Regions from separate parts of the Duganella sp. AC917 genome, predicted to be linked through region 2. Evidence: riboswitches for the same ligand, from Rfam matches in the RefSeq annotation. Region 2 holds a riboswitch; the other holds the start of a gene.

Region 1 (17,313 bases), 330 kb from region 2:
CGATTTACGCCGATGCCTCCGACCTTTTCATTGCATTATAGTCAGCACATCGGGGGCATGGCGCGCAGGTGCCGAGCAGGATCGCGGCGGCGGTGAGGCAGCGCACATAGCGCGGGCGGCCACGCCGCTAAGCTGTGCACATGCCTGATTGGATTGATCTTATGCAGTGGCCAGCGATGGCGGTGACAGTGCTTGCCGCGTGGCTGGTCGCGTCCACCCGCCATACCCGCCGCAAGCTCGGATTCTGGTGTTTTTTAACCAGCAACGTGCTGTGGGTGATATGGGGCCTGCATGACGACGCCTATGCGCTGATCGCGCTTCAACTGTGCCTGGTCGCCACCAACATCCGCGGCGCCTTCAAGAACGAAGACAAGCCCGCCGAGGAAAAATAGCGTAGCCGCGTGAGGTCCGCAGGGCAGGGCTATGGAGGCACGATGCTGGCTACTTGGCGGCGACCGCCAGCGGCTTGCCCTTGTCGACCACGAACACTCCCACCAGTTTGAGCGTGCCGGCGCCGGCGTTGACGGCGTCGTGGACGGTGCCGGCCGGGATGATGTACGACTCGCCGGCCTTGATGCGGCGCGGGTCCTCGCCGTCGATGACCAGATCCGCTTCGCCTTCCAACACGTAGCCGATTTCATCGCCCGGGTGCGAGTGGCGCCCGGCGGTGGCGCCCTTGTCCAGCTCCACGCGGGCGACGACGGCCTCGCGGCCCGGCACCGAGACGGCGCCTTTCTGGATCACGGTGCGGCGGATCGCCGACGATTGCGCCAGCGCGGTCGCCGTCACGGCGCTGGCGGCCAGCAGCAGTATCGGCAGGGCCAGGCGGATTCTCGGGTAGGGGCTGGGGAGCGGCTGTGGCATGGCGTATCCTTTTCTGTAATGGATCGAACCTGGGAGCGCGAAAGCGCCGCTCGATTCTACGCCTGTCCGCGCCGTCCCAGCCAATAGGCGTCGGCCACCGAGCCCACCCAACATAGCAGGATCACCAGCGAGGCCGCGTTGGTGGCCGGATTGTCAACGCCGGTCGCGTGGATACGCTCGACGATCCGGACCGGATCGATCGCCAGCTTGCCGCTGTTGATTTCATCGACCAGGGTCTGGGCCAACGCCAGCGTGGTGCGCAGCAGGAAGCCGACGGCCAGCAGCGCCGGAACGATGAACAGGCAGCCGCGCAGCGGCCGTTTCAACACCAGATGCCCGAGGCCGGGGAAAATCAGCGCCGACACCAGGGCCGCCTTGGTAGTGGGTTTCATCATGCGTGTGTGGTTCCGTTCGTTGTAGCTGTTGTTTATTGGTAGCGCTGGCGCCAAGTTGAGACATCGCAAGATTGCGTTGGGGTACGAGGCGTAGATTACAGCATGTTACCTGCGGGGGAAAATCATGCGCGCCATCTTCGGAATCGTCACAATGCTCAGCTGCTTGTCTGTCAACGCCATCGCCGAGCCTGGCGAGAAGGATGCCGTCGCGCTGGCCGAGCGCGGGGCGCAGTTCATCAAAACCTACGGCAAAGCGGAAATGATCGCCCGCATCAACCGCAAGGACCCGCTGTTCAACCACGGCGCGCTGTATCTGGCGATGCGCGACATGCACGGCATCACCATCGCCCATCCCACCCACGCGTTGATCGGCAAGGATTTCCTCGACGTGCCGGACGCCGACGGCAAGGCGTTCCGCCACGAGATGGTGGCCGTCGCCCAAGGCAGCGGCAAAGGGTGGGTCGACTACAAATTTCGCAATCCGGCAACCGGCAAGGTCGCACCCAAGAGCACCTATGTGCTGCGGGTGGACGACGTGGCGCTGGAAGCCGGCATCTATAAACACTGACCGGTCAATGTCATGCTGAGCAAACTTCGCATAGGTCCTAAACTGTTGTTGGCGCCCGGTGTGGTGCTGATCCTGCTGATTTGCCTGTCCGCTGCGGCCTACCTCGGCATGGTGCGGCAAAACGCGTCGCTTGAAAACATGGTGCAGCAGCGCGCGGTGCGCCTGAAGGCGACCGCCGACCTGGTGGCCGGCACCAACCGTGCGCACACCGAAATCTATCAACTGCTCACGTGGATCAACGCCAGCTTCGCGCCGGCTCGCATCGATGGGCTGGTGCGCGGCATCCACACCCGCCACGCGGCGCTGGACCGCCAGTTCGCGCAGCTGGAGATGGTGACCCAATCAAGTCCGGCCGAGCGCCGTTTCGTGGTGCAGTCGCAGGCCGCGCATGCCCAGTATGTGAAGGCGGTCGCCGACGTGATCGAGCTGGGGATGGCCGATCATTCAATGGCCGCCAATGCCATGTTCAAGGCCGAGCGGGCGTTCGACGTGGTGTCGCAGCGGCTCGACGAGCTGTCGCGGCTCGAGCAGTCGCTTAGCGAACGCGCCTTTACGGAGGCGGAATCGGAATTCACCAGCGTGTCGGTCTGGATGCCGATCATGGTAGCGATATCAATTGTCTTGTCGTTACTGGTGACGATGGCGGTGCGTAACGCGTTGCTCAGGGAGGTGCGCGAGATTGGCGCGGCGGCGATCGATCTGGCCGAGGGCAACCTGACGGTCAAGACCCGCGTCTACGGCAGGGACGAGATCTCCGAGACCTCGCGCGCGCTCGACACCAGCATTCGCAATCTGAACACCACGCTCAAGACGATACTGGCGTCGGCCGAATCGATGGATACCGCCTCGCGCTCGGTGCTCCAGGGTAGCGTGGACCTGACGCAGCGCGCCGAGCGTCATGCCAGCTCGCTGGGCGAGACCAGCGGCGCGATGCGCGAGCTCAGTTCCACCGTCGCGAAGACGGCCAACAACGCGCAGCTGGCCAATCAGCTGGTGCGCTGCGCCACCAACTTCGCGCTGCGTGGCGGCGGCGTGGTGCAGCGGCTGGTGGTGACGATGGCGTCGATACGCGGCAGTTCGCGCAAGGTGGTGGACATCGTCGGCGTCATCGACGGGCTGGCGTTCCAGACCAACCTGGTGGCCTTGAACGCGGCGGTGGAGGCGGCGCGCGCCGGCGCCCAGGGCGAGGCGTTCGCGCAGGTGGCCAGCGAGGTGCTCAATCTGGCGCAGCGCTCGGCCAAGGCGGCCGGCGACAGCATGGCGGAGATCGTGTCGTCGGTGCAGCAGGTGGGCGACATCATCGGCCAGATCAGCGAAGCCAGCGCCGAGCAGGCCGAGGGCTTGCAGGGCGCGCACATGGCGATCCTGGAAATGGACCAGGTGACGCAGCAGAACCTGGCGCTGGTGCGCCAGGCGGCAGCGGCGTCCACCGGGTTGCAGCGCCAGGCGCTCAATTTGTCGGAGGCGGTGGCGATGTTCAAGCTGGAAGAAGGGCAGGAGCCGACCAGACCCCAGCAACCGGGCTCGCCGCGGGTAGTGCGCCTGCGGCTGGCGTCGATTAGGCATTGAGCACACGCGTGGGGTGTTGCGGATCGTGGGGTCTATCGCGTCTCATGCACCGCGGTGGCGGAGCCAAATATAGTCTGAACCACGTAGAGCGGATTAGCGAAGCGTAATCCGCCATGCATGCGTCGCCACCGCGCCACCTTCAACCCCCGACCGCACCGCGCCAGCGATCACCCGGGCGCTTCACGTAGTTGTCGACGAAATACCCCCACGGCATGGCGATCGGTATCATCACCACCAGCAGGCAGGCGAACACGTTCTCCATCATCGCCTGGTCGAGCGCCCCCGCGCGCCACGCCGGCAGCGCGACAATGGCCAGCCACAGCGTTTTCCACACGAGCTCCCACAGCAGCACGGGCAGCATGCGCAGCGGATAACGCACACCGACCGCGCACAGCAATCCGAAAGCGGCCAGCATGCAGTTGACGAAACCCTGCATCAATTCCCACGGCTTGTCATGATGAATAATCCCCGGCCACACGACCACGCCCAAGCCCACGGCAATGATCAGATAGACGGCCCTCAGCAAATACAGGCGTGGCAAAGATACTGGATGCATCGTTTAGCTCCCGGATATGGAAAATATCTATCTTATAACGAAAAAAGCAGGCGGAACCGCGAGGTTCGCCTGCTTTTTTGGCTCTCGCGGCATGCCGCGCGAGCAGTCGTTACTCGTAGTCGCTCATCGGCGCGCAGCCGCAGAACAGGTTACGGTCGCCGTAGACGTTGTCGGCGCGGCCGACCGGCGGCCAGTACTTCTGCTTGCGCAGCGACGGCACAGGGTAGGCCGCCACTTCGCGGCTGTACTTGCGCTCCCACTTGTCGGCCGTCAGCACCTCGGCGGTGTGCGGCGCGAACTTGAGCGGGTTGTCCAGCTTGTCGAACTCGCCGCTTTCCACTTTGGCGATCTCGCCGCGAATGGCGATCATGGCGTCGATGAAGCGGTCCATCTCGGCCTTCGATTCGCTTTCGGTCGGCTCGATCATCAAGGTGCCCGGCACCGGGAAGCTCATGGTCGGCGCGTGGAAGCCGAAGTCCATCAGGCGCTTGGCGACATCTTCGTTGCTGATGCCGGTCGCGTCCTGCAGCTGGCGCAGGTCGATGATGCACTCGTGCGCCACCAGGCCGTCGTGGCCCGAGTACAGTACCGGGTAGTGCGGCGACAGGCGGCGCGCGATGTAGTTGGCGCTCAGGATCGCGGTTTCGGTGGCGGCGGTCAGGCCTTCGGCGCCCATCATCGCGATGTACATCCACGAAATCGGCAGGATGCTGGCCGAACCATACGGCGCGGCGCTGACCGAGCCGATACCGGCGTTGTCGCGGATATAGCCGTTCGAACGCTGGTTCGGCAGGAACTTGGCCAGGTGCGCGCCAACGCCGATCGGGCCGACGCCAGGACCGCCGCCGCCGTGCGGAATGCAGAAGGTCTTGTGCAGGTTCAGGTGCGAGACGTCGCCGCCGAACGCGCCCGGAGCGGCCACGCCGACCAGCGCGTTCATGTTGGCGCCGTCGATGTAGACCTGGCCGCCGTGGCTATGAACGATCTCGCACAGCTCCTGGATGCCTTCCTCGAACACGCCGTGGGTCGAAGGGTAGGTCACCATGACGGCGGCCAGGTTCTTCGAGTGCAGTTCGGCCTTGGCCTTCAAATCGGCCAGGTCGACGTTGCCGTTGGCGTCGCAGGCGGTGACCACCACCTGCATGCCGACCATGTTGGCCGATGCCGGGTTGGTGCCGTGCGCCGACGATGGAATCAGGCAGATGTTGCGATGGCCTTCGCCACGCGACTGGTGGTAGGCCTGGATCACCAGCAGACCGGCGTACTCGCCCTGCGAGCCGGCGTTGGGCTGCAGCGAGATGGCGGCGTAGCCGGTCACCGCGCACAGCATCTCTTCCAGCTGGCCGATCATTTCGCGGTAGCCGACGGTCTGGCTGTCCGGCGCGAACGGGTGGATGTTGGAGAACTCGGGCCAGGTGACCGGAATCATTTCGCTGGTGGCGTTAAGCTTCATGGTGCACGAACCGAGCGGTATCATGGTGCGGTCCAGCGCCAGGTCCTTGTCCGCCAGGCTGCGCAGGTAGCGCAGCATTTCGGTTTCAGAGTGGTAGCGGTTGAACACCGGGTGCGTCAGGTACTCGCTCGAACGCGCCAGCGATGCCGGGAACGACTCGGCGACGGCCGCTTCGACGGTGTCGAAATCCGGGCCGTGGGCCGGGCCGCCGACCGGGTGGGCGAACACGGTCCACAGCAGCGCGATGTCTTCGCGCGTGGTGGTCTCGTCGAGCGAGACGCCGACGTGCGAGGCGTCGATCACGCGCAGGTTGACGCCGTGCGAGTGGGCCGACGCGTGCAGCTGCTCGGCGTTGGCGGTGGAGATGGTCAGCGTGTCGAAGAAGCTGTCGTTGGTGACGGTGTAGCCGAGCGTCTTCAGGTTAGCAGCGAGCACGCCGGTGTAGCGGTGCACGCGTTGGGCGATCTGCAGCAGGCCTTTAGGACCGTGGTAGACGGCGTACATCGACGCCATCACCGCTAGCAGCACTTGCGCGGTGCAGATGTTGGAGGTGGCTTTTTCGCGGCGGATGTGCTGCTCGCGGGTTTGCAGCGCCAGACGATAGGCCTTGTTGCCCTGGGCGTCGATGGTGACGCCGACCAGGCGGCCGGACATGCTGCGTTTGAATTCGTCGCGGGTCGACAGGTAGCCGGCGTGCGGGCCGCCAAAGCCCAGCGGTACGCCGAAGCGCTGGCTGTTGCCGACGACGACGTCCGCGCCCCATTCGCCAGGTGGCGTGAGCATGGTCAGCGCCAGCAGGTCGGCGGCGACAACCACCATCGTACCCTTGGCCTTGATCGTCTCGACATCGGCCTTGTAGTCGCGCACCACGCCGTTGACGCCGGGGTACTGCAGCAGCACGCCGAAGGCTTCACCGATGCCGGACAATTCGGCCGGGTGGAAGCCCTTGACTTCGATGCCCAGCGGCTTGGCGCGGGTTTCGATCACTTCGCGCGTTTGCGGCAGCACGTCGTCGGCGACGTAGAACACGTTCGACTTCGACTTGCCCACGCGCTGGATCAGGGTCATCGCTTCGGCGGCGGCAGTGCCTTCGTCCAGCATCGACGCGTTGGCGATGCCCATGCCGGTCAGGTCGGTGATGGTTTGCTGGAAGTTCAGGATCGCTTCCAGGCGGCCTTGCGAGATCTCCGGCTGGTACGGCGTGTACGCGGTGTACCAGGCCGGGTTTTCGAAGATATTGCGCAGCACCACGCCCGGAGTCAGCGTGTTGTAGTAGCCCTGGCCGATCATCGACTTCAGGACCTTGTTCTTGCTGGCGATTTTCTTCAGCTTGTTCAGCGCCTCCTGCTCCGGCATCGGCTGCGTGTACGCGCCCAGCGGCAGCGTGGCCTTGTTGCGGATGTTGGCAGGGACGATGGTGTCGATCAGGGCTGCGCGCGAGGCGTAGCCGAGGACATCCAGCATGGCTTGCTGTTCTGCGGCGTCGGGGCCGATGTGGCGTGCGATGAAAGCATCGCGTGCTTCGAGTTGGGTCAGGCTTGAACGGGTCATAATTTACGCTTCAGTGGTCTTGCCATAAGCTGCTGCATCGAGCAGGCCGTCGATCGCGCTGGCGTCGGCCGGCTTGATCTTGAACAACCAGGCGGCGTAGGCGTCGGTGTTGATCGATTCCGGTGCGCTGGCCACGTCTTCGTTGACGGCGATGACTTCACCCGACACCGGCGCGTAGATGTCGCTGGCCGCCTTGACCGATTCCACCACGGCGGCGTCGTCGCCGGCGGCGTAGCTCTTGCCGACCTTTGGCAGCTCGACAAAGACGATATCGCCCAGCGCGTCCTGCGCGTACTCGGTGATGCCGACGGTGACGGTGCCGTCCGACTCAGCGCGTACCCATTCGTGGGATTCGGTGTACTTCAGGTCAGCAGGAATATTCATGTAAGGCTCCAGAGGGGTAGGGTCGGGGTCGGGGTACTAAACGGGGTGCGAACGCAGATACTAAATCAATTAAGCGGCAAGGATTTTACCGTTGCGGACGAAAGGCAGCTTGACCACCGAGGCGGCCAGCTTCTTGTCGCGGATCTCGACGTGCACGGTGTCGCCGACGGCCACGCCGTTGGGCACGCGCGCCAAGGCGATCGCCTGCTGCATGGTCGGGCTGAAGGTGCCGCTGGTGATCTCGCCGACGGCGTCGGTGCCGGCCACGATCACCTTTTGGTGGGCGCGCAGCACGCCGCCTTTTTCGCGCAGGATCAAGCCGACGAACTGGGCGTTCTGGCCCATCGCTTGCAGCGCTGCCTTGCCGATGAAGTCGCGCTCGGACACCAGGTCGATGGTCCAGGCCAGGCCGGCGTCGAGCGGGTTGACGGTTTCGTCCATGTCCTGGCCGTAGAGGTTCATGCCGGCTTCCAGGCGCAGCGTGTCGCGCGCGCCCAAGCCGGCCGGCTTGACGCCGGCGGCGGTCAGCGCATTCCACAGCTTCTCGGCCTGGTCGGCGGCGACGCCGATCTCGAAGCCGTCTTCGCCGGTGTAGCCGGTGCGGGCGATCATCGCCTCGCCAAAGGCGGCGCTGTGCGCGAAGGCGACGTTAAATGGTTTCATCTCGGCGGTGCCGGCCTTCGATTCGGGTATCACTTCCCACACCTTGGCACGGGCGTTCGGGCCCTGCACGGCGATCAGCGCCATGGCATTATCGCCATCCCTGCGCTGGGTGATCGTCACGCCGCTGTTGGTGGCGGAGTTCTGCGCCTGCATCCACGCCACGTCTTTTTCAGCGGTGCCGGCGTTGACGACCAGGCGGAACCAGCTTTCGTCGATGAAGTAGACGATCAGGTCGTCGATGACGAAGCCTTGCGGGTTCAGCATGCACGAGTACAGCGCCTTGCCCGACACCTGCAGCTTGTCGACGTTGTTGGCCAGCAGGCCGCGCAGGAAGGCGCGCACGTTGGCGCCCTTGAGGTCGACCACGCACATGTGGGCGACGTCGAACATGCCGACGTCGGTGCGCACGGCGTTGTGTTCTTCGATCTGCGATCCGTAGTTGACGGGCATGTCCCAACCGCCGAAATCGACCATCTTGGCGCCGGCGGCACGGTGTGCGTTATTGAGTGGGGTGGCTTTGAGCGTCATAATTCCTCGGTCCATATCGAAAAGGGGTTAACAGAACATACAAGGAACGGCTAAAAAGCTGTTTCCACAATGATCGCAGACCCCTCTGTCCTTGGTACCTGAGAGATTACGGGACGAGCCGACCGCTGTCGGACCCCATTCCCGTGCGCCCCTTCGGTGGGTCGCCGGCGTGTGCCGCGACCGCTCTCCAGAGTTGGACCAGTTGGCATCCCGCCGTGATAATGGTATCCACGTCGGCCGCGCCGGTCCCTTGATCGGTCCTTTTGCCTGAGAGTTTTTGGGTAGTGCCCCTTCGGCGGCCGCGTTGGCGTTTCCGCCCGCAACCCTCTCCCGATCAAGACTCGGGAATATATGTCAGAAGGGCCTGAATGTCAATCTTGGGGCCAGGGGCGAATCTGAGGCGCGCACGAATGGAGAACAATAAAAACGCCGTATAAACAACTATTTGCTAGAATAAATGACACTTATTCGAGAGCCCACACATGAGCCAAGATCCAAATTCCTACGAGGGCCACGCGTGGTTCACTTTGTCCGGCGACGTCAACAGTGACATGGTGCGTCGTGTCTTCGACGCCGTTGCCGATATGACCGAGGACCGCATCACCACCGCCCACATCCTGATCCAGTCCAATGGTGGCTATGTCAGCGACGGCATCTGCCTGTACAACTACCTGAGCAAGTTGCCGATTAAAATCATCACCTACAACGCCGGCGCCGTGGCGTCGATCGCGGTGATCCTGTTCCTGTCCGGCGAGGAGCGTTATGCCAGCGACACGGCACGTTTCATGGTGCACAAGTCGCATGCCAGCGCGCCGCACGGCGCCCGGCCGGATGCGCTGCGCATCATCGTCGAAGGCTTGCAGGCCGACGACGCGCGCACCGAGCAGATCCTGCGCGAACACGTACAACTGTCCGAAGAGCATTGGCGCACGCACGCCTATTCCGACCTGCACCTGACTGCTGCCGAGGGGGTGGCGGTGGGGATGGTCAACGCGGTCAAGGATTTCGTGCCGCCGCGCGGACAGCGCGTGGCCAATATCTGACCGCCCGCTGAAAGGCGAGCGGCGCCATGAAGGCGCCGCCGATGCCGCTATCGGGTGCAGCCCGATCAGCGGTTTTTGTTGCCGGACTGCTTGTTGCCGTCGTTTTTGTGGCTCTGGCGGCCGGCTTCAACATGTTGCTCGTGGGTGCCGCCCTGGTTGCCGGAGCGCGAACCGCCCGACGAACCTTTGTCGCCCGATTGCTTGCTGCTGCCCTGGTTGCCGCCTTGCTTGCTGCTGCCGCCTTTTTGATTCGAGTTCATTTTAATTCCTTTGCGAAAGTGAAAGAACGTACTCGCCAAAAAAGCGCCGTGCTGATCGGATCACTGCTGGGCAGCGCGCGCATTTCTGGTGCAGCAATGATGCGTTTTCGTTCAGGCACTTGCTATCGGAACGCGTCTTGGCGGGCTGTAGGACCATGCCTCGCACTTGGCATTAAAACTCTTCCCATTCGACCTCATTGCTGAGCTTGCCGGAGGCTTTGCCCAGCCCGCTTGTGGTGCTTGTGCGCGCGCTCGCGCCGGCCTTGGCACGCGCGGCGGTGCCCGCCTTGGCGTTGGCGGCGGGACTGCTGGCGGGGGCGGTGTTGGCGCTTGGTCGACGCGGCGTGGTAGGGCGCTTTTCCGGCGACGGCAATGCTGGCGGGGTCCGCTCACGGAGGTCGGCGGCGCTTGCGCTGGCGGGCGGCGCTTCGTCGCGGTTCGCGCTATCGGCCGCGCCTGTTCTGCCGACGGCGCCGGACGGCAGCGCCCGGGCGTCCCGGTAACCGCCGTCGTGCATGGCAAACGCGCCGATCGCCTCGTTCAGCTTGCCCGTTTCATCGCGCATCGACGATGCGGCCGCCGCCGCCTGCTCGACCAGCGCGGCGTTCTGCTGGGTCGCCTGATCCATCGCCGCGATCGCCTGGTTGACCTGCTCCAGCCCGGCGGTCTGCTCGGCGCTGGCGTCGGCGATCTCTCCGATCAGCCCGGTAACCCGCTGGACGCTGCCCACCACCTCGTCCATCGTCAGGCGCGCCTGGTCGGCCAGTTGGGTGCCGCGCACGACCTTGTCGACCGAATCGTCGATCAGGCTTTTGATCTCCTTGGCGGCCGCCGCGCTGCGCTGGGCCAGGTTGCGCACCTCGGAGGCGACCACCGCGAAGCCACGGCCTTGCTCGCCGGCGCGGGCCGCTTCGACCGCCGCGTTCAGGGCCAGGATGTTGGTCTGGAAAGCAATGCCGTCGATGACGTCGATGATTTCCGCGATCTTCTTCGAGCTGTCGTTGATCGACGCCATCGTACCGACCACCTGATCGACATCGTTGCCGCCGCGTACCGCGACCGCCGATGCGGAGACGGCCAGCTTATTGGCCTGTACCGCGTGCTCGGCGTTTTGCTTGACGGTGGCCGTCAGCTGTTCCATCGACGAGGCGGTTTCCTCCAGCGACGCGGCCTGTTGCTCGGTGCGACTCGACAGGTCCAGATTGCCGTCGGCGATCTCGGCCGAGGCCTGGCCGATCGCCCGCGCGCCGCTTTGAACCTGGGCGATCATCGTCATCAAACTGTCGTTCATGTGCTGCATCGCTTGCAGCAGCTTGCCGGTTTCATTGATCGAGCGGACCTCGATGCGGGTGCTCAGGTCGCCATCGGCAATGCGCTGCGCCACCAGCATCACCTGCTGCAACGGTGTCGAGATCGAACGCGCCAGCCACATCGCCAGCAGCACGCCGAAGCCGATCGCCGTGCCCAGCATGGCCAGCGTGCCGACACGGGCGACGGCATAGGTCTGGTCGGCGCCGCGCGCGGCCTGCTGGCTGCCTGCCATGTTACTGGACAGCAATTTGTCCAGTTGGCCGTTCGTGGCGTCGAACGCCGGCAGCGAAGAGCCCTTGAGCACCGCGACCGCCTCGTCCTTCTTGCCTTCGTTGGCCAAGGCCATCATTTTGCGGTGCTCGGCCAGATAGGCGGACGCCATGCGTTGTAATTCGACTGCTTCCGCCTTGATATTGGCGTCGTTCACGGTTCTGCCGAGCCGATCCGCATTGTCATGGAAGGTCGACAAAGCGACCGTCAGTTTTTGCTCGGAACCTTCGATGCTGCCCTTGTCGCTGACGACGACGTGCTCCAGCTTGCGTAGTTCCTGCAAATCGTTTTTGAGCGATAGCACGGCCATGGTCTGCGGCAGCCAGCTGCCAGACAATTGCGTTGACGCGTCGTTGATGGCGCCCATGCGCGTGAGCGAACCCAGGCCGAGCAGCGCGGTCAGGATCAGCACGGTGGCAAACGCGATCGACAGCTTGCTGGAAGTTTCCAGGTTGTGCAGGAATTTCATAGGTGTCCTTGGTGGAGGCGTGCAACGGCGGAGCGGGGCGGGCTGACCAGATAATGATGGTAAGCAAAGTCCACACTCGTTCATTGCGCCTCGTCAAGGCACCTGTTGGAATCGGGAAAGCGGGGGAATAATTACTTCACGGTCAGCAGCGCGCCACCCATGCCGATGAACAACGCGCCTGTGGTGCGCTTGGTAAAGCGCGAGCGGGCCGCGCTCTGGCGTACCCGGCGCTTCATCCACGACGCGCACGCCACATAGAAGAAGTGCGACAGCAGGGTGCAAGCGGTGAAGGTCGACGTCAGCAGCAGGAAGCGCATCGGGTCGATGTGGTCCGGCGGCATGAATTGCGGGAACACGGCGGTGAAGAACAGGATCGCCTTGGGATTGCTGACCGCCACCAGCAGCCCCGAGCGGAAAGTGCTCCAGCGGCTGGCCTGCGCGAGCGGCATCGACGCCGCGCTGTCGTCGACCGGCGCCGGGGCCTTCGACGCCTGGCGCCAGGTTTTGATGCCCAGATAGATCAGATAGGCCGCACCGGCCACCTTGAGCGCGCCAAACGCCAGCGCCGATGTCTTGAGCACGAGCCCAAGGCCGGCCACAGCGGTGGTGGCGACGATAAATACGCCCAGCGCATTGCCCAGGGAGCTATACAATGCGCGTCCCGCGCCTTGGGTGGTGGCCGTCGAAATGGCCATTAATACACCCGGTCCCGGGCTGAAGGCGGCAGCGAGGGAGACGGAAAGAAACAGCAGCCAGGTCGAGAGTGTCATAAAGCGTGTCCGATCAAACAACAGTGAGCAGGAGCAACAGTATGCCACGGGTCGTCGGAGGCTGCTGACGGGGCGTTTCCTCTGCCTCCGGCACGCTCTTTGCATGCTTATCTTTTGGCATAGAAGAGTTGGTGCGCAGCAATTGTTCGGTCAAGTACTGCTGGGTGTGTTTTAATGATGGTGCAGTGCAAAAAATTGAAAGGCGGTGATTGGATGATGTGGTGGCATGCTCTAAGCGTAGCGGGTAGTTTGGCGATAACAGGACCGATAGGCATTGCGATCGGCGTTTGGCTACTTGCGGGCAAGTCCTGGCGGCTGTCGTGGATGTGGGCGCTGTTGTTCGGTATCGGCATGGCGCTGGTGGTCGTGACCAAGATGGCTTTCGTTGGCTGGGGTATCGGCGTCGAGTCGGTCGAGTTCGCAGGCTTTAGCGGCCATGCGATGCGTTCCGCAGCGGTGTATCCGGTGGCCGCCTTCCTCGCTTTTCGGAGCTCCAGCAGCCGCGCCAAGTACGCGGCAACCGCCGCCGGTGTCGTCTTCGCCATCCTGATCTCCATCTCGCGCGTGCCGGTGCTGGCACACTCGGTCTCGGAATCGGTCACCGGCAGCATTCTGGGGTTGGTGATCGCCGGCATCTTCATTCGTTACGCCAGCACCGAGCGTCATTGGGCGCTTAGCCGCATGCTGGTCGTGCTGTGCCTGCCGATCGTGCTGATCGCTCCGCGCGTCGAGCCAGTGCCCGCCGAGCAATGGATCACCCAGGCCGCGTTGTCAATCTCCGGCCGCGACCAGCCTTATACCCGCGCCATGTGGGCCCAGTCCAAACATCGCGGACACGAGTAGGGCATAGCCTGGCCGTGGCGCATGCAGACCTGCTTTACACCCTTATTTAATGCGCTAAATGGTATTATTGTGATCTTTTACAGCCCATAGCCCAGATAATCACGTGCGTCTATCTTCCATTAAATTGTCGGGATTCAAGTCTTTCGTTGATCCCACCAATTTCCAGGTGCCGGGCCAGCTGGTTGGCGTGGTGGGACCGAATGGTTGCGGCAAGTCGAATATCATCGATGCCGTGCGTTGGGTGCTGGGTGAATCGAAGGCGTCGGAGCTGCGCGGCGAATCGATGCAGGACGTTATCTTCAACGGCTCGACCCACCGCAAGCCGGCCGGCCGGGCGTCCGTCGAACTGGTCTTCGACAACAATGACGGCAAGGCCGCCGGCCAGTGGGGCCAGTATGCGGAGATCGCCGTCAAGCGCACCTTGACGCGCGACGGCACTTCGACCTACTACATCAACGGCCAGCCGGTACGCCGGCGCGACATCCAGGACATCTTCCTCGGCACCGGTCTCGGTCCGCGCGCCTACGCGATTATCGGCCAGGGCATGATCAGCCGTATCATCGAATCGCGCCCCGAGGAACTGCGCGTGTTCCTGGAGGAGGCGGCGGGCGTGTCCAAGTACAAGGAACGCCGCCGGGAAACCGAAAACCGCCTGCACGACACACGCGAAAACCTGCTGCGCGTGGAAGACATCCTGCGCGAGCTCAATTCGAACCTGGAAAAGCTGGAAGGGCAGGCCGCCGTCGCGACCAAGTTCCACCAGCTGCAGTCGGACCAGGAAGAGAAGCAAAAGCTGCTTTGGCTGTTGCGTAAGATCGAGGCGGAAAACGAGCAGAAAAAATACTTCCGCGAGGTGGAACAGGCGCAGAACGATCTGGAGGAACAGACCGCGAAGCTGCGCAACGTCGAACTGACCCTGGAGCACATGCGCCAGGCACACTTCGCCGCCGGCGACCGCCTGCACACGGCGCAGGGCAGCCTGTATCAGACCAACGCCGAAATCGGCAGCCTGGAAGCGCAGATCAAGTTCGTTATCGAATCGCGCGGGCGCCTGCAATCGCAGTTGGCCGCGCTGACCGCGCAGCGCGACCAGTGGCAACATCAGGCCACCGAGTACAGTGGCCAGATCGAGGAGGCCGAATTCACGCTAGAAGAGTTGTCGGCCAGGGTCGAGCAATCGCAGATGATGGCCGAGCAAAAAGGCGAGTCGCTGCCGATGCTGGAGCAGCAATGGCGCGAGGCGCAGACCAAGAGCACCGAATCGCGCGCCCGCATCATGCAGGCGCAGCAGCAGCTTGAGTTGGAGTCGGCGCACCAGCGCAACGCCAACAACATCCTTAACGGCCTGGCCGTGCGGCGCGAGCGCCTGCAGCAGGAAAAGAGTGGCTTGAGTTTGCCCGACAGCGCGCATCTGACCAATATGCGCATGCAGCTGGAGGAAAAGCAGCAGGCGCTGGAAGAGCAAAGCTTCCTGTTGGAGGAGGCGCTGGAGCAGCAGCCGCGCCTTGAGGAAGAACGCCAGGCCGCGCAGCAGCAGGTCAACACCGAGACCGCCGCCAACGCCCAGCTGGAAGCGCGCCTGAACGCGCTGCGCCAATTGCAGGAGCGCGTGCAAACCCAGGGCAAGGTGACGCCATGGCTGCAAAAGCACGAGCTGGATTCCTTGCCGCGCCTGTGGCAAAAACTGCATATCGAATCTGGCTGGGAGACGGCGCTGGAATCGGTGCTGCGCGAGCGCACCTCGGCGCTGCAAATGTCGAACATCGAATGGGCGAAGGCCTTCTTCGGCGACGCGCCGCCGGCCAAGCTGGCGCTGTTCGCGCCATCGACGGCGGTGCCGCCGGCGCCGCTGGAAGCGGCGGGCCTGAAGCCGCTCCTGAATCTGCTGAAGCTCAACGACCCGTCGCTGCGTGGGTTACTGCAGGATTGGCTGCACAATGCCTACCACGCCGAGGATGCGGCCGAGGCCTTCGCCGAACGCGCCAAACTGCCCGCCGGCGGCTACTTCGTCACCCGCCAGGGTCACGTCGTCACGCAGAACAGCGTGCGTTTCTACGCCGCCGATTCGGAGCAGGACGGCATGCTGGGGCGGCAGCAGGAAATCGAGAACATCACCAAGCAGTTGCGCGCGCAGCAGATGCTGGCCGACGAGGCGCGCGCCCGTTCGGTGCGCGCGGAGGCGGCGCTATCGGAACACACGCGCCGCCTGACCGAGTACCGCGCCAAGCTGCAAAGCCTGCAGCAGTCGGTGCATACCTTGCAGCTCGACGTCGTCAAATTGTCCGAGATCGAGGCGCGCTTCAATCAGCGCAGCAACCAGATCGAAACCGACCTGGCCGAAATCGCCGCGCAGGAAGAAGAACAGACCCAGATCAAGATGGAGTCCGAGGAAAAGTTCGAGCAGCTCGATATGGAGCTCGGCAACCTGCAGGGCGACCACGAGGACGGCCAGACGGTCTTCCTGGAAAAGGAGCAGCGCCTGGCCGACGCCCGCGAAGCCTTGCGCGATCTGGAGCGCGCCGCGCAGGAGGCGCAGTTCGCCGAGAAATCCCAGCGCAACAAGATCGAGGAATTGCGCCGTTCGATCGCCACCGCGACCGCGCAGGTGGCCCAGGTGACGCAAAGCCTGGAAGCGGGCCAGCATGAACTGGCGACGATGGAATCCGGCTCTGCCAACGACGGCCTGCAAGACCTGCTGGACCGCCGCACCGACCAGGAGAAGGCGCTGTCGGACGCTCGTCATGAACTCGACCAGATCACGCAGCAACTGCGCCAGTTCGAGGAAGGGCGCATGTCGACCGAGCGCGCGCTGCAACCGCAACGCGACAGAATCATGGAAATGCAGCTCAAGGAGCAGGCCGCGCGCCTGAACCAGGAGCAGTTCGCCGCGCAGCTGGCCGAAGTGCATGCCGACGAGGCGGCGCTGGCCGAGAAGCTGCATCCGGATATGAAAGCTTCGTATCTGCAGGGCGAGGTGACGCGCCTGACCAATGCGATCTCGCTGCTGGGCGCTGTCAATCTGGCGGCGCTGGACGAGCTGGCGACGGCGTCCGAGCGCAAGAACTTCCTCGATTCGCAAAACGCCGACTTGAACGAGGCGATCAACACGCTGGAAGACGCCATCGCGCGCATCGACAAGGAAACGCGCGATCTGCTGCAAGACACCTTCGATCGCGTCAACGGACACTTCTCGGAGCTGTTCCCGATCCTGTTCGGCGGGGGGCAGGCCAAGTTGATCATGACCGGCGATGAAATCCTCGACTCCGGCGTGCAGGTCATGGCGCAGCCGCCGGGCAAAAAGAACGCCACCATCCACCTGCTGTCCGGCGGCGAAAAAGCGCTGACGGCGACCGCGCTGGTGTTCTCGATGTTCCGGCTCAACCCGGCGCCGTTCTGCCTGCTCGACGAGGTCGACGCGCCGCTGGACGACGCCAATACCGAACGATTCTGCCGGATGGTCAAACGCATGTCCGACCATACCCAATTCCTCTTCATCTCGCACAATAAGATTGCGATGGAGATGGCCAATCAACTAATCGGTGTGACGATGCAGGAGCAGGGCGTATCGCGCATCGTGGCGGTGGATATGCAATCCGCCGCCAATTTCGCTTCAGAGGCACAAGCAGCATGACAGACCTTCAAATGAGTTTGATCGGGATCGCCGGCGTATTCGTCGCCGGTGTATTCACTTACAACAAAATCCAGGAATACAAGGCCAAGAAGAGCGTCGAACGCGCCTTCGGGACCGATCACGACGATGTGCTGATGCGCACCGGCGAGACGCCGGCCGCGCGCCAGGAGCCGCGTCCCGAACCG
Region 2 (13,814 bases):
GCGACCAGGGCGCCAACTTCACCGTGCGCCGCGTGCTGCCGATGTCGCCGGTCTTCAACACCAGCGTGCTGGTGCGCTCGGCGCCCATCGGACTGGCCGATGGCGGCTGGTGGCTGCCGGCCTATTTTGAAATCGGCAACAAATATCCGATGCTGATGGCGTTCGACGCCAGCGGCGCGCCGCAGCGGCTGACGCGCATCGGCTCGCGCACCCAGTCGCTGCAGCCGACCCTGGTGCCGGTGTCGGCCAACGAAGTGCGCGCGTGGATGCGCGACGCCGGCGAGGGGCGGCGCGTGCAGCAGGCGTCGAGCCGCGACGGTGGCAACAGCTGGCAAGACCTGGACGCAACGCCGCTGTCCAACCATGGCACCGCGCTGGCCGTGCTGCGCCTGAGCAACGGCAGCTTCCTGATGCTGCGCAACGAGGCGGCCGCCGACAACATGGCGCGCAGCACGTTGTCGCTGTCGATCTCGACCGACGCGCTGGCGTGGCGCCCGCTGACCGATATCGTCAGCGGCAAGCCCGGCGACGAGTTCTCATATCCGGCGATGTATCAAGTCGGCGATGAACTGCATATTACTTACACCTATCAGCGGCGGGCGATCGCGCACCACCGCCTGAAGATTCATCCAGGGAAGGACGTCTCATGAGCTTGCCTGATCTCGCGCTGCAGATCATCTATGGCCGCCTGGCCTGGGCGCTGGTGGCCGCCGCGATGCTGCTGGCGATACTGCCGGTGCTGAAACCGGCGCTGCTGTCGACCTGGCTATCCAAACTGTCGCCCAAGCCGCCGTCCGCCGTCGCGGTGCTGCGTCCGCGCCGCTCGATGGCCAATGCCGCCTTCGTGCCCGGCGTGGTCCTGGTCATGCTGGTGTTGATGGCGTTACCCGACGCGGCGTCGCCGGCCTACTGGCTGACGCTGGTGTTCCAGTATCCGAGCGCGCTGCTGGTCGGTTACAGCCTGGTGTCGCTGTTCGCGCGCTGGCAGGGCCGACCGGTCCGGCTGGTCATGGCGCCGGCGCTGGCGCTGCCGCTGGTCTTGGCCGGCCTGGTGCTGTATCTTGACGCCTTTGGCGTGCTGGCGCTGGGGATTTACGCGGGCGGCTTCGGCGCTATCATCGCACCGTTGATCGCTTGCGCGGTCGCCATCGCCTGCGCGGTCGCCATTCTGCGTGGTCGCGCCGTGGCCGGCGCCGCGGCGTTGCTGGTGGCCGTGTTGCTGTTCTCGGTGCTGCGCCTGCCTTCCGGCAACCTGTGGGATGCGTTGCTCGACCCGCTGCTGTGGTCGTGGGCGCTGGGGTCGACGGTGGTGGCCATGGTCCGTCAGCGTGCGGCGCGACGCGCCGATCTGGTCGCGCCGCTGGCCGAACCTGAAGCATCGCCCATCTCGGAACCGGTGCTCGCGCACGCGGCAGGCAACGAACAAATTTAATCAGCAATGGAGTAATGCATGGCAAAGAACAAGTGGTACGTCCACCCGGTGATCGCGGTCGGGGTCCTCATCAACATCTTCGTGATGCTGCTGGCGATCCTGTGGAAGGGAGACCAGACCGCGATCTGGCGCTTGCTGGTGGAGGACGGCATCGTCGAATGGATGCAGTTCCTGAGCTTTACCGTCACCGCCGGCATGCTCGGCTTCCTCGCGGTCGAGCAATGGCAGCGTACGCCGAAGGTGAACCTGCAACTGCTGGCCTTTGTCGGCCTGACGGCGCTGGTGGCGCTTGCCGCGCTGGAGGAAATCAGCTGGTTCCAGCGCATCCTGCACATCGTCACGCCCGAATACTTCCTGACCCATAACCGTCAGTCCGAGACCAATCTGCACAACCTCGCGGTCGGCAACGCCAGCCTGCACAAGGCCGTGCTGCTGAAGGTGATCGCCATCGTCGGCCTGACCCACAACATCATCCTGCCGCTGCTGGCCCGCAAGCGTCCTGGCGTGCGCGAGTTCGTCGAGCGCTTCGGCCTGTACCTGCCGCCATTGTCGGCGTCGGTGATCTACATCGCCCTGGTGGCCGTGTCGCACCTGGTGATCGATCACCCGCGCAAGGGCGAACTGGGCGAGATGTTCGGCGCAGTCCATTACATGACAACGGTGTTCGCCGCCTACTTCATCGGCGTCGGCTACGGCAAGCGCCCGGTGTTTGAGCAGCCTGCAGACAGCCGCCGCGTATCGACCTTGTTCGCGATGGTGGTGGTGTTCCTGCTGTTCACGGCGTGGCTGATGAGCGCCGGTGCGGGCGCTCCCCAGTATATGGCGTCGCATCCGATCGCCGCCGGCGTCAGCGCCGACTGAACCGCCGCACAGGAACTGACATGACACCACGTTCGAATAGCCTGCTGAACCGCTGCGCGGCGAAGCTTGAAAGGTTGACCGCCTGGGCCGGTCCTTTCTCCAGCCTGCTGCAATTGCTTCTGCTCGGGCTGCTCATCCTCTCGCTGTCGCGCGCCGGACTGGTCGCCTGGCAGTGGAGCAGGGTGGCGCCGACCGGCATCCCGCTGCGGATCTTCGTGCAGGGTGTGCGGGCCGACCTGATCCTGCTCGGCTATTTCCTGGCCATCCCCTTGGTGCTGTCGCCATTGCTGGCGCACCGGCGCACGCAGCGCCTGTGGCGTCTGTTTTCGGTCGGCTGGGCCACGTTCGCGCTGATCTTCATCGTGTTCATGGAAGTGTCCACGCCGCAGTTCATCATGCAGTTCGACGTGCGGCCGAACCGCCTGTTCATCGAATACCTGTCGTATCCGCAGGAAGTCATCGCCACGCTGTGGAACGGCTTCCGCATCGCCCTGGTGCTGGGCGTCGTCTGCACCATTTTGTTGGGCGTGGGACTTTACCGGCTGCTCAAGGCCGCCTCGGCCAACATGACCGTTTGGCGTCCGCTGAAACTGCTGCTGGTGTGGCCGCTGCTGGTGGTGCTGGTATTCGTGCAGATCCGTTCGACCACCGCGCACCGTCCGGCCAACCCGGCGCTGTTCGCGCTGACCGGCGATTCGATGGTCAATTCGCTCATCATCAATTCTGCGTGGTCGGTGTTCGACGCACTGAGCTCGATGAGCAAGGAAGCCAATTCCTCCGAAATCTACGGCAAGTACCCGCGCGAGAAGGTCTTCCAGGTTGTCAAGAGCGCGCCGTGGCTCAAGGACGCGCAGTTCACGTCCACCGAGTTCCCGACCTTGCACAAGCAGGTCGCGACCGCCCAGCGCGAGCGCCCGCTCAACCTGGTCATCGTGCTCGAGGAAAGCCTGGGCGCGACGTTTGTCGAATCGCTCGGCGGCGTGCCGGTCACGCCCGAGCTGGAAAAATTGAAGAAGGAAGGCTGGTGGTTCGAGCAGCTGTACGCAACCGGCACGCGCTCGGTGCGCGGCATCGAGGCGGTGGTTGCCGGCTACGGCCCGACCCCGGCGCGCAGCGTGGTCAAGCTGTCGCTGGCGCAGCAGAACTTCTACACCCTGGCGCTGGGCCTGGGCAAGCAGGGCTACCACACCGAATTCGTCTACGGCGGCGAAGCCCACTTCGACAATATGCGTGGTTTCTTCACCGGTAACGGCTTCCAGAAGGTGGTCGACCGGCGCGACATGAAGCCGGTGTTCGAAGGCAGCTGGGGCGCTTCCGACGAGGACTTGTTCGACAAATCGCTGGAGCGCCTGAAGACGCTGCACGCGGCCAACAAGCCGTTCTTCAGTTTGATCTTCACCTCGTCCAACCACGAGCCGTTCCAGTTCCCCGACGGCCGCATCCAGTTGCACGACACCGAGAAGCAGACCGTCAACAACGCCGTCAAGTACGCCGACTACGCGTTGGGCCGCTTCATCGCGCAAGCCAAGAAGGAAGCCTACTGGAAGGACACCGTGTTCCTGATCGTCGCCGACCACGACAACCGGGTCTATGGCGATAGCCTGGTGCCGATCAATAAATTCCATATCCCGGGCTTGATCATGGGTGCGGACATCCAGCCCAAGGTCATCAAGACCATCGCCAGCCAGATCGATCTGGCGCCGACGATGCTCTCGCTGATGGGCATATCGAGCGAGCACCCGATGATTGGCCGCGACTTGGCGCGTGACAGCGACACCCCGGGCAGGGCGTTGATCCAGTTCGATAACTATTTCGCGTGGCTTGAGGGTTCGTCCGCGACGATCCTGCGTCCGGGCCAGGAGCCGTTGCGCGGCCAGTACGACGCCGCCACCAAGACGCTGACCACCAGTTCCACACCGGCCGATCCGCAACTGGTGGACAAGGCCATGTCGCACGTGGTGCTGCCGTCGATCTTGTATCGCGAGCAGCGCTACAAATTGCCAAAGTAAAACCACCGAGTGGGCGCATGTTTGGCAACAGGGAGGGGTTTTCTTTTAAGTAATCATATATTATATGAAAGTATTTAAAATTTAACCCTTCCGACGAGGCTACGCGATGAAAAAACCACTAGGGCTGGCCGTGCTGGCCGCCATGCTTGTAACCGCCTCCGCCCACGCGGCCACGTTCGACTTTTCTTACACCTTCGCCGACAGCACGCAAGTCACCGGCAGGCTCGATGGCACGGCGAACGGCAACCTGGTCACCGGTCTGTCGAACATTTTTGTCAAGATCAATGGTGTCGATTTCGCCGGCAGCGGTTCGCTGCTCGCGGCCCGCTTCGACGGGACGCGTTGGCATAATGATCCGGTGGTTTCTTTTACCGGCCTGCAGAATAATTTCTCGTTCTCGGATGGCCTTTTTCCGGGCAGCTACGATGTCAACTACTTTACCCAGCGTAGCGGGCCCGGAGCCGATTTCAGCTGGCTGGAATCGACACGCGGCTTCAAGAGCAGCGAGATTTATTCCGTCACTGCGGAAGGGACCTTGTCCCGCTGGCGGCTGACCGCCGTCAGCGCCGTTCCCGAGCCTGAGACGTATGCGATGCTGTTTGCCGGTTTGGGCCTGCTTGGCGCGGTGGCGCGTCGGCGCAGACAGGCCTGATTGCCGATCATGCCTGATTTGTTAATGCGCCTGAACGCCAATCCGCTCACAGGCGCGATCGTCAGGGCCATCGGCCTGCCCAACCCGGTGCCGCTGGCGCGGGAGGCGGGGCCGTACGCGGTCCTGCCGTTCGAACGCAAGCGCATTTTGTTATGCCGCACCCCAGGCGGCTACGCAGCCGAGGCCATGGCTGCGGCCTTTGCCCGCGCCGGTGCGGCTGCGCTGGACGCGACCGCTGTTGGTGCTGGAGCGCTCGACATCGTGGCGATGGACGCGACGGGCTGCGAGACGCCACAGGACTACCGGGCGTTGTACGACGGCTTCCATCCGGTCGTGCGGCAGCTGGTTCGCAATGGCCGCGTGCTGATACTGGCGGCCGATCCCGGCGCGGCGACGACGCCTGTCGCCGCTGCCGTCGCGCGTGGCATCGAAGGCTTCGCGCGGTCGCTGGCAAAGGAGACCGGCGCCAAAGGCATCACCGTCAATCTCGGCTATGTGGGCCGCAATGCGCTCGACCGGCTCGACGGCCCGCTGCGCTTCTTCTGCGGCGAACGAACAACCTATGTGACCGGCCAGGCCTTCCATTTGACGGCGGGCGTGGCCGCACCAACCGCCATGCCGTCGACGCAGGTGTTGTCCGGCAAAGTCGCGTTGGTGACCGGTGCGGCCCGTGGCATCGGCCTGGCCGTGGTGGAGCGGCTGGCGCAGGAGGGCGCCACCGTGGTCGCGCTTGACGTGCAGTCCGCGGCCGACGAGTTGCACAAGGCTTGCGAGCGTTTTGCCGCTGCTCCCTTTGTCGCCGATATCGCGGCGCCGGAGACTGCAGAGCGCCTCGCCGCCTTTCTGCTCGAACGTTTCGGCGGTGTCGACATCGTGGTCCACAACGCCGGCATCACGCGCGACCGCACACTGGCCAATATGCAGCAACATTCGTGGGATCTGGTGATGCAGGTGAACCTGGCCGCCGTGATGGCGATCGACCAGCGATTCCTGGAGGGCGGCGTGCTACGCGACGACGGCCGCATTGTCTGCCTGTCGTCCGTCAGCGGCGTGGCGGGCAATTTCGGACAGACCAACTACGCGGCGTCCAAGGCCGCGTTGATCGGCTATGTCGCAGCGCAGGCGCCATTGCTGGCGCCGCGCGGCATTTGCATCAACGCTGTCGCGCCTGGCTTTATCGATACGCCGATGACCGCTGCCATGCCGATGTTCGTGCGCGAGATTGGCCGACGCCTGACTCCGTCAAGCAGAGCGGCCAACCACGCGATGTGGCGGAACTGATCACCTTCCTGGCCACCCCCGCCGCGTTCGGCATCAGCGGCGAGACGCTGCGGGTTTGCGGGCAGGGCCTGATAGGGGCGTGAGCCAGCGCACGGCGAGCACGACGTGGCTTACGGGTTTTTGTCGGCCAGCAGGGCGGCGGTATCCTTCGCCCCCATGGTCTGCGCCAGCGAGATCGCGGTCATGCCCCGGCTGTCGACCGCGTCGACGGCCGCGCCGCGCTCGATCAGCAGCTTGAGGATGTCGGTTCGGTTGAACATGGCGGCCATCATCAGCGGCGTTTTGCCGTCCGGACTGGCGCCTTCGATATCGGCGCCGTGCGCCAGCAGCAGCTCGGCGATGTCCAGGTAGCCTTTGTAGGCGACGCCAGCCAGCGGCGTTTGTCCCTGATCGTTGGGTACGTTCGGATCGGCGCCGGCTTCGAGCAGCACGCGTGCCGTGTCCAGGTGGCCGTGATAGCTGGCGAGCATGATCAGGCTGTCGCCCTTTTCATTGCGGAAACTGACCGGCAAGCCCTTGGCCACCATGCCGGCCAGACGTTCGGCGTCGCCTTCGCGTACCAAAGTGAACACGCCGCGGATGAATTCCAGTGTTTCCGCATCCATCACCGGGGCTGGCGCCGCCGCTTTTTCATTCTCTGCCATGTCGAGCTTTCATAAAAATTGTTCTGAGACGTAAATATGACTAGATTCAATTTTAAGCGATGTACGCTGTCGCACGCGCAAGCCAGAGTCGTCATGCAAATGTCTATATTGCCAGTTCGCCGGCGAAATCGGCCAGCACCCGCACCAGCCGTCCCTCCGCCAGGTGGCCCGCGACGGTGCTGTCGATCGCGCTCGCCTGGCCAACGCCGGCCAGTGCGGCGTCCACCATCAATTCCGGCGTGCCCAGGATCATGGAGCCGGACACCTGCGCCGTCAGCGGCCGTCCTTCCTTTTCAAATTCCCAGCGGCACAAGTTGCCGCTGGCGATCTCGCGGTAGCCGATGCAATTGTGTCCGGTCAATTGGTGTGGCGTGAGCGGTGCCGCGTGGCGCGCCAGGTAGGCCGGCGAGGCGACGATGGCCAGCCGCAGATCTGGCGTCACGCGCACCGCACTCATGTCCTGCTCCACGCTCTCGCCCAGGCGGATGCCGGCGTCGTAGCCGTCGCGCGCGATGTCGACGAAACCGTCGTTGATCGCCACCTCAAGCGTAATGTCGGGGTAGGCCGCCGCCAACCCGCCCAGATGCGACGCCAGCGCCATCTTCGCACCCAGCAGCGAGGAATTGAGGCGCACCGTGCCCTGCGGCCAGTCGCGGAAGCTGTTGACGTCCTCGATTGCGCTGGTGATGCGCGAGAATGCCGGCGCCACCTGCGCCAGCAGGGCCTGGCCGGTCTCGGTCACGGAGACGGAGCGGGTGGTGCGGTTGAGCAGCCGCACGCCGAGCCGTTGCTCCAGGGTGCGCAGCGAGTGGCTCAGCGTGGGCAGAATGTACTGGTCGACGGCGGCTACACCATCACCGCCATGCCCTAGGCGGGCGACGCGGGGATGGTCATGCCGGATTTTTTCAGGTAAGCTTGGCGCCGTTGTGGCCAAAAGCCACCGCCGTATCGGGAGAGACTGTTCCAGGCATGCCTGCAGAACAGCGCCGAAGGAGCAACCGCCCCGGAAACTCTCAGGCAAAAGGACCGATACAGCACTTTAAACTCTGAAGAGCGGCAGGACTTGGACGTCGTCCACCCGCACCGAAGGAGCAAGCGCTGCCGCCATCGCGGCGCGGCGTGAATCTCTCAGGTCCAGAACAGAGGGGGTGTCTTTGCGCATGTGCGCCGAGACCATCCCCTTTGACGGTCTGGAGTCCTGCATGAAAACCATAGCAATCATCGGCGGCGGCATCACCGGCGTCAGCACCGCGTACGCACTCGCCAAACGCGGCTTTTCCGTCACCCTGCTGGAGCGCCATCGCTACGCGGCGATGGAGACCTCGTTTGCCAACGGCGGCCAGCTGTCCGCGTCCAACGCGGAAGTCTGGAACCATCGCTCCACCATCGCCAAAGGCCTGAAGTGGATGCTGAAGAACGACGCGCCGTTGCTGGTCAATCCCAAACCGAGTTGGCACAAGCTGTCGTGGTTCGCCGAATTCATCGCCGCCATGCCGCACTACCGCGACAACACCGTCGCGACCGCGCAGCTGGCGCTGGCTGCGCGCGAGCACCTGTTCCAGTGGGCCAGGGACGAGGGCATCGAGTTCGACCTCAAGCGCGAAGGCATCCTGCACATCTACCGCGACCGCGCGGGATTCGAACACGCCGCCGGAGTGTCCAAGCTGTTAATGGAAGGCGGCCTGTCGCGCCGCGCCGTCACGCCCGAGGAGATGCGCGCCATCGAGCCGGCGCTGCGCGGCGACTACTACGGCGGCCACTACACCGTCAGCGACAGCACCGGAGACATCCACAAGTTCACCACCGGGCTGGCGCGGGCGGCGCAGCGGCTGGGCGCCGAACTGCGCTTCGGCCAGCACGTGACGGCCATGCGGGCGGACGCCGGCGGCGTGAGCATCACGGTCGAGGAGGACGGTTTCAGCGACACCACGCGCTACGACGCGGTGGTGGTGTGCGCCGGCACCGCCAGCCGCGCGATGGCGGCCATGCTGGGCGACCGCGTCAACGTTTATCCGGTCAAGGGTTATTCGATCACCGTCCACCTGAACGACGCCGCCAGCCAGGCCGCCGCGCCCACCGTCAGCCTGCTCGACGATGAGACCAAACTGGTGACCAGCCGGCTGGGCGACGACCGCTTCCGCGTGGCCGGTACGGCCGAATTCAACGGTTTCAATCGCGATATCCGCGCCGACCGCATCGCGCCGTTGGTGAAGTGGGTGCAGCAGTGCTTCCCCGGAGTGAGCACGCGCAGCGTGACGCCGTGGGCCGGACTGCGGCCGATGATGCCCAACCTGATGCCGCGCGTCGGTCGCGGCAAGGCGCCGACGGTGTTCTACAACACCGGCCACGGGCACCTGGGCTGGACCTTGTCGGCGGCGACCGCCGATATCATCGCCGATACAATTTTGAGCGCTTCCGAAAGCGCAGCGGGGCGGCCGTCGCCGGTGGCGCTGGCGCGCGTGGCGTAGCGAAGGTCACATCCGGTAGCCGGGCAGCAGGCTCGCCTGGCTGACCCATTCGGCAAATTGCGCTTCGTCGAGCGGCTCGTCCTCGCGGATGTCGAGATGGCGCACGCCGGGGGTCTTGGAGGCGCCCGGCGGCAGCGGATCGAGAAAGCCGCCGTTGAAGAAGGTCACCTTGAGGTACTTGTTATAGCAGTGAAAACCGAGGAACCAGCCCTGGTCCGCCATGCCGTACAGCGGCGTGTTCCATTTGACGGCCTTGTTGACGGCGGGGACGGTACGGCCGATGATGTCGTCGAGCCGGCGACCCAGATCGCTTTTCCAGGCCGGCATGGCGGCGATATAGGCTTGCACCGGCGCGTCGCCGTAGCCTTTGGGGATTTGCGGGTTGCCGCCCGATAGCCGGACCGGCGTCGTGTGACTGGCAGTGGACGGCGCGGTTTCCAAGGCCTTGGCGGCTGGTTTGCTGGCCATGACGTTATCTCCATTGACGGCTTGTTTGTCGGTCAAGGATACGTTATTTTTGTGCGCGCGCCGACGAAATAGGCATTGACGCCTGTCAGGAGGTCAGCGCGTCCCGCAACGCAGGCGAAGCGTTGGCGATGACGACCCGGTTGCGCCCATTGTGCTTGGCCTGGTACAGCGCGCGGTCGGCGGCCTGGAACAGCGCCGTGGCGTCGACGCCGTGAGCCGGGTATCCCGCCGCGCCGAACGACGCCGTGGTATGAACGGTCTGGCCGCCGTGGGACACTTGCAGCGCCTCGATCTGGCCGCGCACGATGCCGGCGCGTTCGGCCGCCAGCTCGACGGCGCAATCGGGCAGCAGGATCACCATCTCTTCGCCGCCAAAGCGGCACACCACGTCGCATTCGCGCACGTTGGCCAACAACACTTGCGCCACCCGCTTGAGGACGGCGTCGCCGCCGTCGTGGCCGTAAGTATCGTTGGTGCGCTTGAAGTGGTCCAAGTCGAGCACGATGATCGATAGCGGCTTGCCGCTGCGCTGCGCGCGTATCAGCTCGCGGCGCAGCGTCTCGTCCATGTAGCGGCGGTTGTAGAGTTCGGTCAGCGGATCGATGATCGATTGCAGGCGCAGCGTCTCGCGCAGCTTGATGTTACTGAGCGACATGGAGATTTCTTCGCTGAGCGTAGCCAGCAGTTCGCGCTGGCGCTCGAAGATGTCATGCTGTTCGGGCGCGGCATGCAAGGTCAGGCATCCGAGCACGGCATCCTGGGTGACCAGCGGCAGGCACACGCGCGGGCCTGCGCCGCTGTGGCCGGCGCTGCCGTGCTGGCAGCGCAGATCGCCGTCGCCGCCGTAAAAGTGGACCGCGCCGCGCCGCACCGCCCAGCATTGCGACGGCTCCATGGCGTCCGCATCGTCGGCCAGCTCGCCCCACTGGGCCTTGCGCTCGAGGATGTCGCGCGAATTGCGGTACAAATACAGGCTGCCCGATACGCCCGGCACCAGCTTGCGGCAGAAGGTCGAGACGATCAGCGAGGCTTCCTCGACGGTGGCGACGCACTCGAGCGCGTGCAGCATCTCGGCGCTCATCGCCAACTGCTCGTTGCGCAGCGCCGATGCGGCGGCTGCGCGGCGCAACGCCTCGGTGTTTTCCGCCGCCAGCGTTTGCGCCTGGTCGCGCGCGCGCAGCGAGCGCAGGCCCACCAGCAGCGCCACGCCGAGCAGTATCATCTCGGCGATATTGACCGCGGCGCTGATGTACATGGCGTTACGCGCTTCCCGGGTCAGTTTGTCGCGCAACGCGTTGCGGTGGACCGACAGCGACGACAGCCGGTCGCCGATGAGGTTGCGCAGCATTTCCATCTGCGTGCGGCCGGCGCCGGTCGCGACCACCTTTTCTGCGGCGGCGAATCCCTGCTCGCGACGCAGCTGGATGGTTTCGGCCAGCAGGGCGAGTTTGCGGTCCATCGTCACCTTGATCTTGGCGAGCGCCTCGCGCTCACCCGGGTCGGTGCTTTCTTCCGACAGGTTGGCCCGCAGCGGCTCGATCATGCCCACCGCCGCATGGTACGGGTGCAAAAATTCCTCCTTGCCCGTCAGGATGAAGCCGCGCTGCCCCGTCTCGGCGTCCACCAACAGCGCCAGTATCGATTGATAGTGGCTCTCTTTGGCCGAGGTGGCTTTCAGCTGTGTCATGGTGTGCTGGACGCTGCGGTTGGTCAGGAACGGGAGCGTGCCGACGCCGCCCATGAAGACGAGTAGAACGAAAGCTAGCCACTTGATACGGGTTTCATTAGAAATCATGTCGTTGCCGTCTGGTTTGCATGCCCCATGATGGAGCGAAAATATTGTGTCGCAAAGCAAGTTCGTCCATGGTTCGATCCTACGGCCCTATTCGTCGTGCCGCCGCCACACCACGGCCGCAAAAGTCGGTGGATTTGCTGATGAGCTCGCATGCCTTTTATCAAGAAAGTCCGCTAAGATATTGGCATTTCGTTCATCAGGAGCCGTTATGCCCCGCCAGTCAGTCCCCTTAGCCGCCTTGTTGCTGGTTTTTACCGCATTCAATTGCAGCGCCAGCGAGTCGGCCAATGGCAGTTTCACCGCCACCAAGAGCTGCGAGGCATTCTCGTCCTTCGCCAAACAAAGCAATCCGGGCGCGCAGAAGATCGTGCCCGGCACCGAGTACACGGTGCGCGAAATCAACAAGGTCGATTACGACTGGATCCGGGTCGAGGTACCGGGCGCCACGCCCGCATTGCGTTGGGTGCGCAAGGAATGTGGCACGCCGGAGTTGAGCGACAAGCCGAGCAAGGCGCAGCGCGGGCGCGAAAGTGCGGCAGCCGCCGCCTCCGGCGCCTCGTGCAACGTCGCCAACAAGCAGGACAGCTATCTGCTGGCGATCACCTGGCAGCCGGGTTTTTGCGAACACGTTAAGTACAACGGCAAAAAGCCGGAATGCGACGCCATGAACGGCGGCAAGCTGGAGGCCAAGAACCTGAACCTGCATGGCCTATGGCCGAACCGGAAGGAGTGCGGCACCAACTACGGCAGCTGCCAGGGCGAGCAGTTTTCGCTGAAGCAGGAAACCATCGACAAGATCGCACCGTGGATGCCCAACTTCTTCTACGAGCGCACCTTCGGTGCCTACGAGTGGAACAAGCATGGCAAATGCCAGGCGCTGTCGCCGGACGACTATTTCATCAAGGCCGTATCGGCAGTGAAGGTGGTGAACGATTCGGAAGTAGGCAAGATCGTGTTGGGCAGTGTGGGCAAGTCGTTCCGCGTCAACGATTTCTTCGAACGGGTCAAGGCAAGTTATGGCGCCCAGGTGGCCGACAGCATCACGCTGATTTGCACGCAGCGTAAATATCTGCAGGAGATCCGCGTGACGTTGCCGCTCGAATTCCGCACCGACGGTGAGCTGAAGCAAATGGTCGGTAGCGCCGCGCGGGCAGGCACCCGCGCGGTGGGCTGCGGCGACGAGGTGTATGTGGAAGACGCCGGCCGGGATTGACCGGACGCCCGGCTTCAGTCGATGGTGACGGCGCGCGCCTTTTTGCGCTGCGCCTTGCACTTGTACATGGCATCGTCGGCGAGCGCGATCAAGCCGTCGGCGGTGCTGGCCGACTGCGGATACATGGCCACGCCGATGCTGGCGGCGGCCAGCAGTTCATGCCCGTCTATCGCGTAGGGCATGGCCAGGCGGTGCGAGAGTTTTTCGACGACGCCGGCCGCGTCGTCCTCGCCGCTGGCGACCAGCACCACCGCGAATTCGTCGCCCCCCAGCCGTGCCGCCATGTCGGATTTACGCAGTTCGGCGCGCAGGCGGCCGGCGGCGTCTTTCAATAGCTCGTCGCCGGCGCCGTGGCCGTAGGTGTCGTTGATGAATTTGAAGTTGTCCAGATCCAGATACAGCACCGCCATCGATTCCTGATTGCGCTCGCTGAGATTCAGCTGGCGCGCCAGGAACTCGGTGAACATGGCGCGGTTGGCCAGGCCGGTCAGCGGGTCGTGCGTGGCCTGGTGCTTGGCCAGCGCGTGCATTCTGGAGGCCTTGACCAGCGCCTGTCCGACCTCGTTCGCCTCGCGCAGGCCGTAGGTGGCCGGCTCGATGCTGTCGCCGGCGCCCAGCGCGAGCGCCGGCGCCACCAGGTCGCGGATCGAGCGGCTGATGCGGTTGCCGATGTGCCAGGCGAACAGCAGGCCACCGCCCAGCAGGAGGACGGTCGACAGCACAAGCGTCCACAGTTTGCTGAGCAGCTGGGCATTCAACACCTCGATGGGGATACCGATGGCCACTGTCCATTGCGAATTGCTGGCTTTGGCCAGCACGGCCAAGATAGGCTTGCCGTCAAGTGTTTTGGTTTCGAAAACGCCTTCCGCCTGCTCCTGCAGCCGTTCCAGCACCTCGGGAATCGCTTGCTGTCCGACGTAGCGCTGCATGTCGCTGGTGCGCGCGACCACCGTGCCCGCGTTATCGAGGATGGTGGTGATCCAGTGTTCGG

What was found. Region 2 has a riboswitch for glycine ahead of ACZ0BA_RS07165 (D-amino acid dehydrogenase). Riboswitches for the same ligand answer to the same signal wherever they lie in the genome.
Region 1: it holds a riboswitch for glycine, as region 2 does, so the genes downstream of both, gcvT (glycine cleavage system aminomethyltransferase GcvT) here and ACZ0BA_RS07165 (D-amino acid dehydrogenase) in region 2, are expected to answer to the same signal.

Annotation. Positions count from the first base shown of each region.
Region 1 covers NZ_OZ409848.1:1,268,685-1,285,997, forward strand. The annotation lists gene ACZ0BA_RS05710 (hypothetical protein) at 162-392, shown strand; gene ACZ0BA_RS05715 (cupin domain-containing protein) at 442-864, opposite strand; gene ACZ0BA_RS05720 (DUF6677 family protein) at 921-1,259, opposite strand; gene ACZ0BA_RS05725 (cache domain-containing protein) at 1,384-1,827, shown strand; gene ACZ0BA_RS05730 (methyl-accepting chemotaxis protein) at 1,840-3,396, shown strand; gene ACZ0BA_RS05735 (hypothetical protein) at 3,536-3,952, opposite strand; gene gcvP (aminomethyl-transferring glycine dehydrogenase) at 4,062-6,956, opposite strand; gene gcvH (glycine cleavage system protein GcvH) at 6,960-7,340, opposite strand; gene gcvT (glycine cleavage system aminomethyltransferase GcvT) at 7,410-8,531, opposite strand; glycine riboswitch at 8,607-8,732, opposite strand; glycine riboswitch at 8,777-8,874, opposite strand; gene ACZ0BA_RS05755 (ATP-dependent Clp protease proteolytic subunit) at 9,014-9,574, shown strand; gene ACZ0BA_RS05760 (hypothetical protein) at 9,640-9,834, opposite strand; gene ACZ0BA_RS05765 (methyl-accepting chemotaxis protein) at 10,007-11,884, opposite strand; gene ACZ0BA_RS05770 (LysE family translocator) at 12,016-12,654, opposite strand; gene ACZ0BA_RS05775 (phosphatase PAP2 family protein) at 12,979-13,497, shown strand; gene smc (chromosome segregation protein SMC) at 13,601-17,128, shown strand; gene ACZ0BA_RS05785 (cell division protein ZipA C-terminal FtsZ-binding domain-containing protein) at 17,125-17,313, shown strand, end outside.
Region 2 covers NZ_OZ409848.1:1,602,820-1,616,633, forward strand. The annotation lists gene ACZ0BA_RS07125 (sialidase family protein) at 1-650, shown strand, start outside; gene ACZ0BA_RS07130 (hypothetical protein) at 647-1,432, shown strand; gene ACZ0BA_RS07135 (hypothetical protein) at 1,451-2,293, shown strand; gene ACZ0BA_RS07140 (LTA synthase family protein) at 2,314-4,302, shown strand; partial or broken gene ACZ0BA_RS07145 (FxDxF family PEP-CTERM protein) at 4,859-4,954, shown strand; gene ACZ0BA_RS07150 (3-oxoacyl-ACP reductase) at 4,964-6,235, shown strand; gene ACZ0BA_RS07155 (ankyrin repeat domain-containing protein) at 6,346-6,879, opposite strand; gene ACZ0BA_RS07160 (LysR family transcriptional regulator) at 6,983-7,813, opposite strand; glycine riboswitch at 7,819-7,918, shown strand; glycine riboswitch at 7,919-8,032, shown strand; gene ACZ0BA_RS07165 (D-amino acid dehydrogenase) at 8,082-9,347, shown strand; gene ACZ0BA_RS07170 (DUF1801 domain-containing protein) at 9,354-9,815, opposite strand; gene ACZ0BA_RS07175 (sensor domain-containing diguanylate cyclase) at 9,901-11,610, opposite strand; gene ACZ0BA_RS07180 (ribonuclease T2 family protein) at 11,819-12,823, shown strand; gene ACZ0BA_RS07185 (diguanylate cyclase domain-containing protein) at 12,838-13,814, opposite strand, start outside.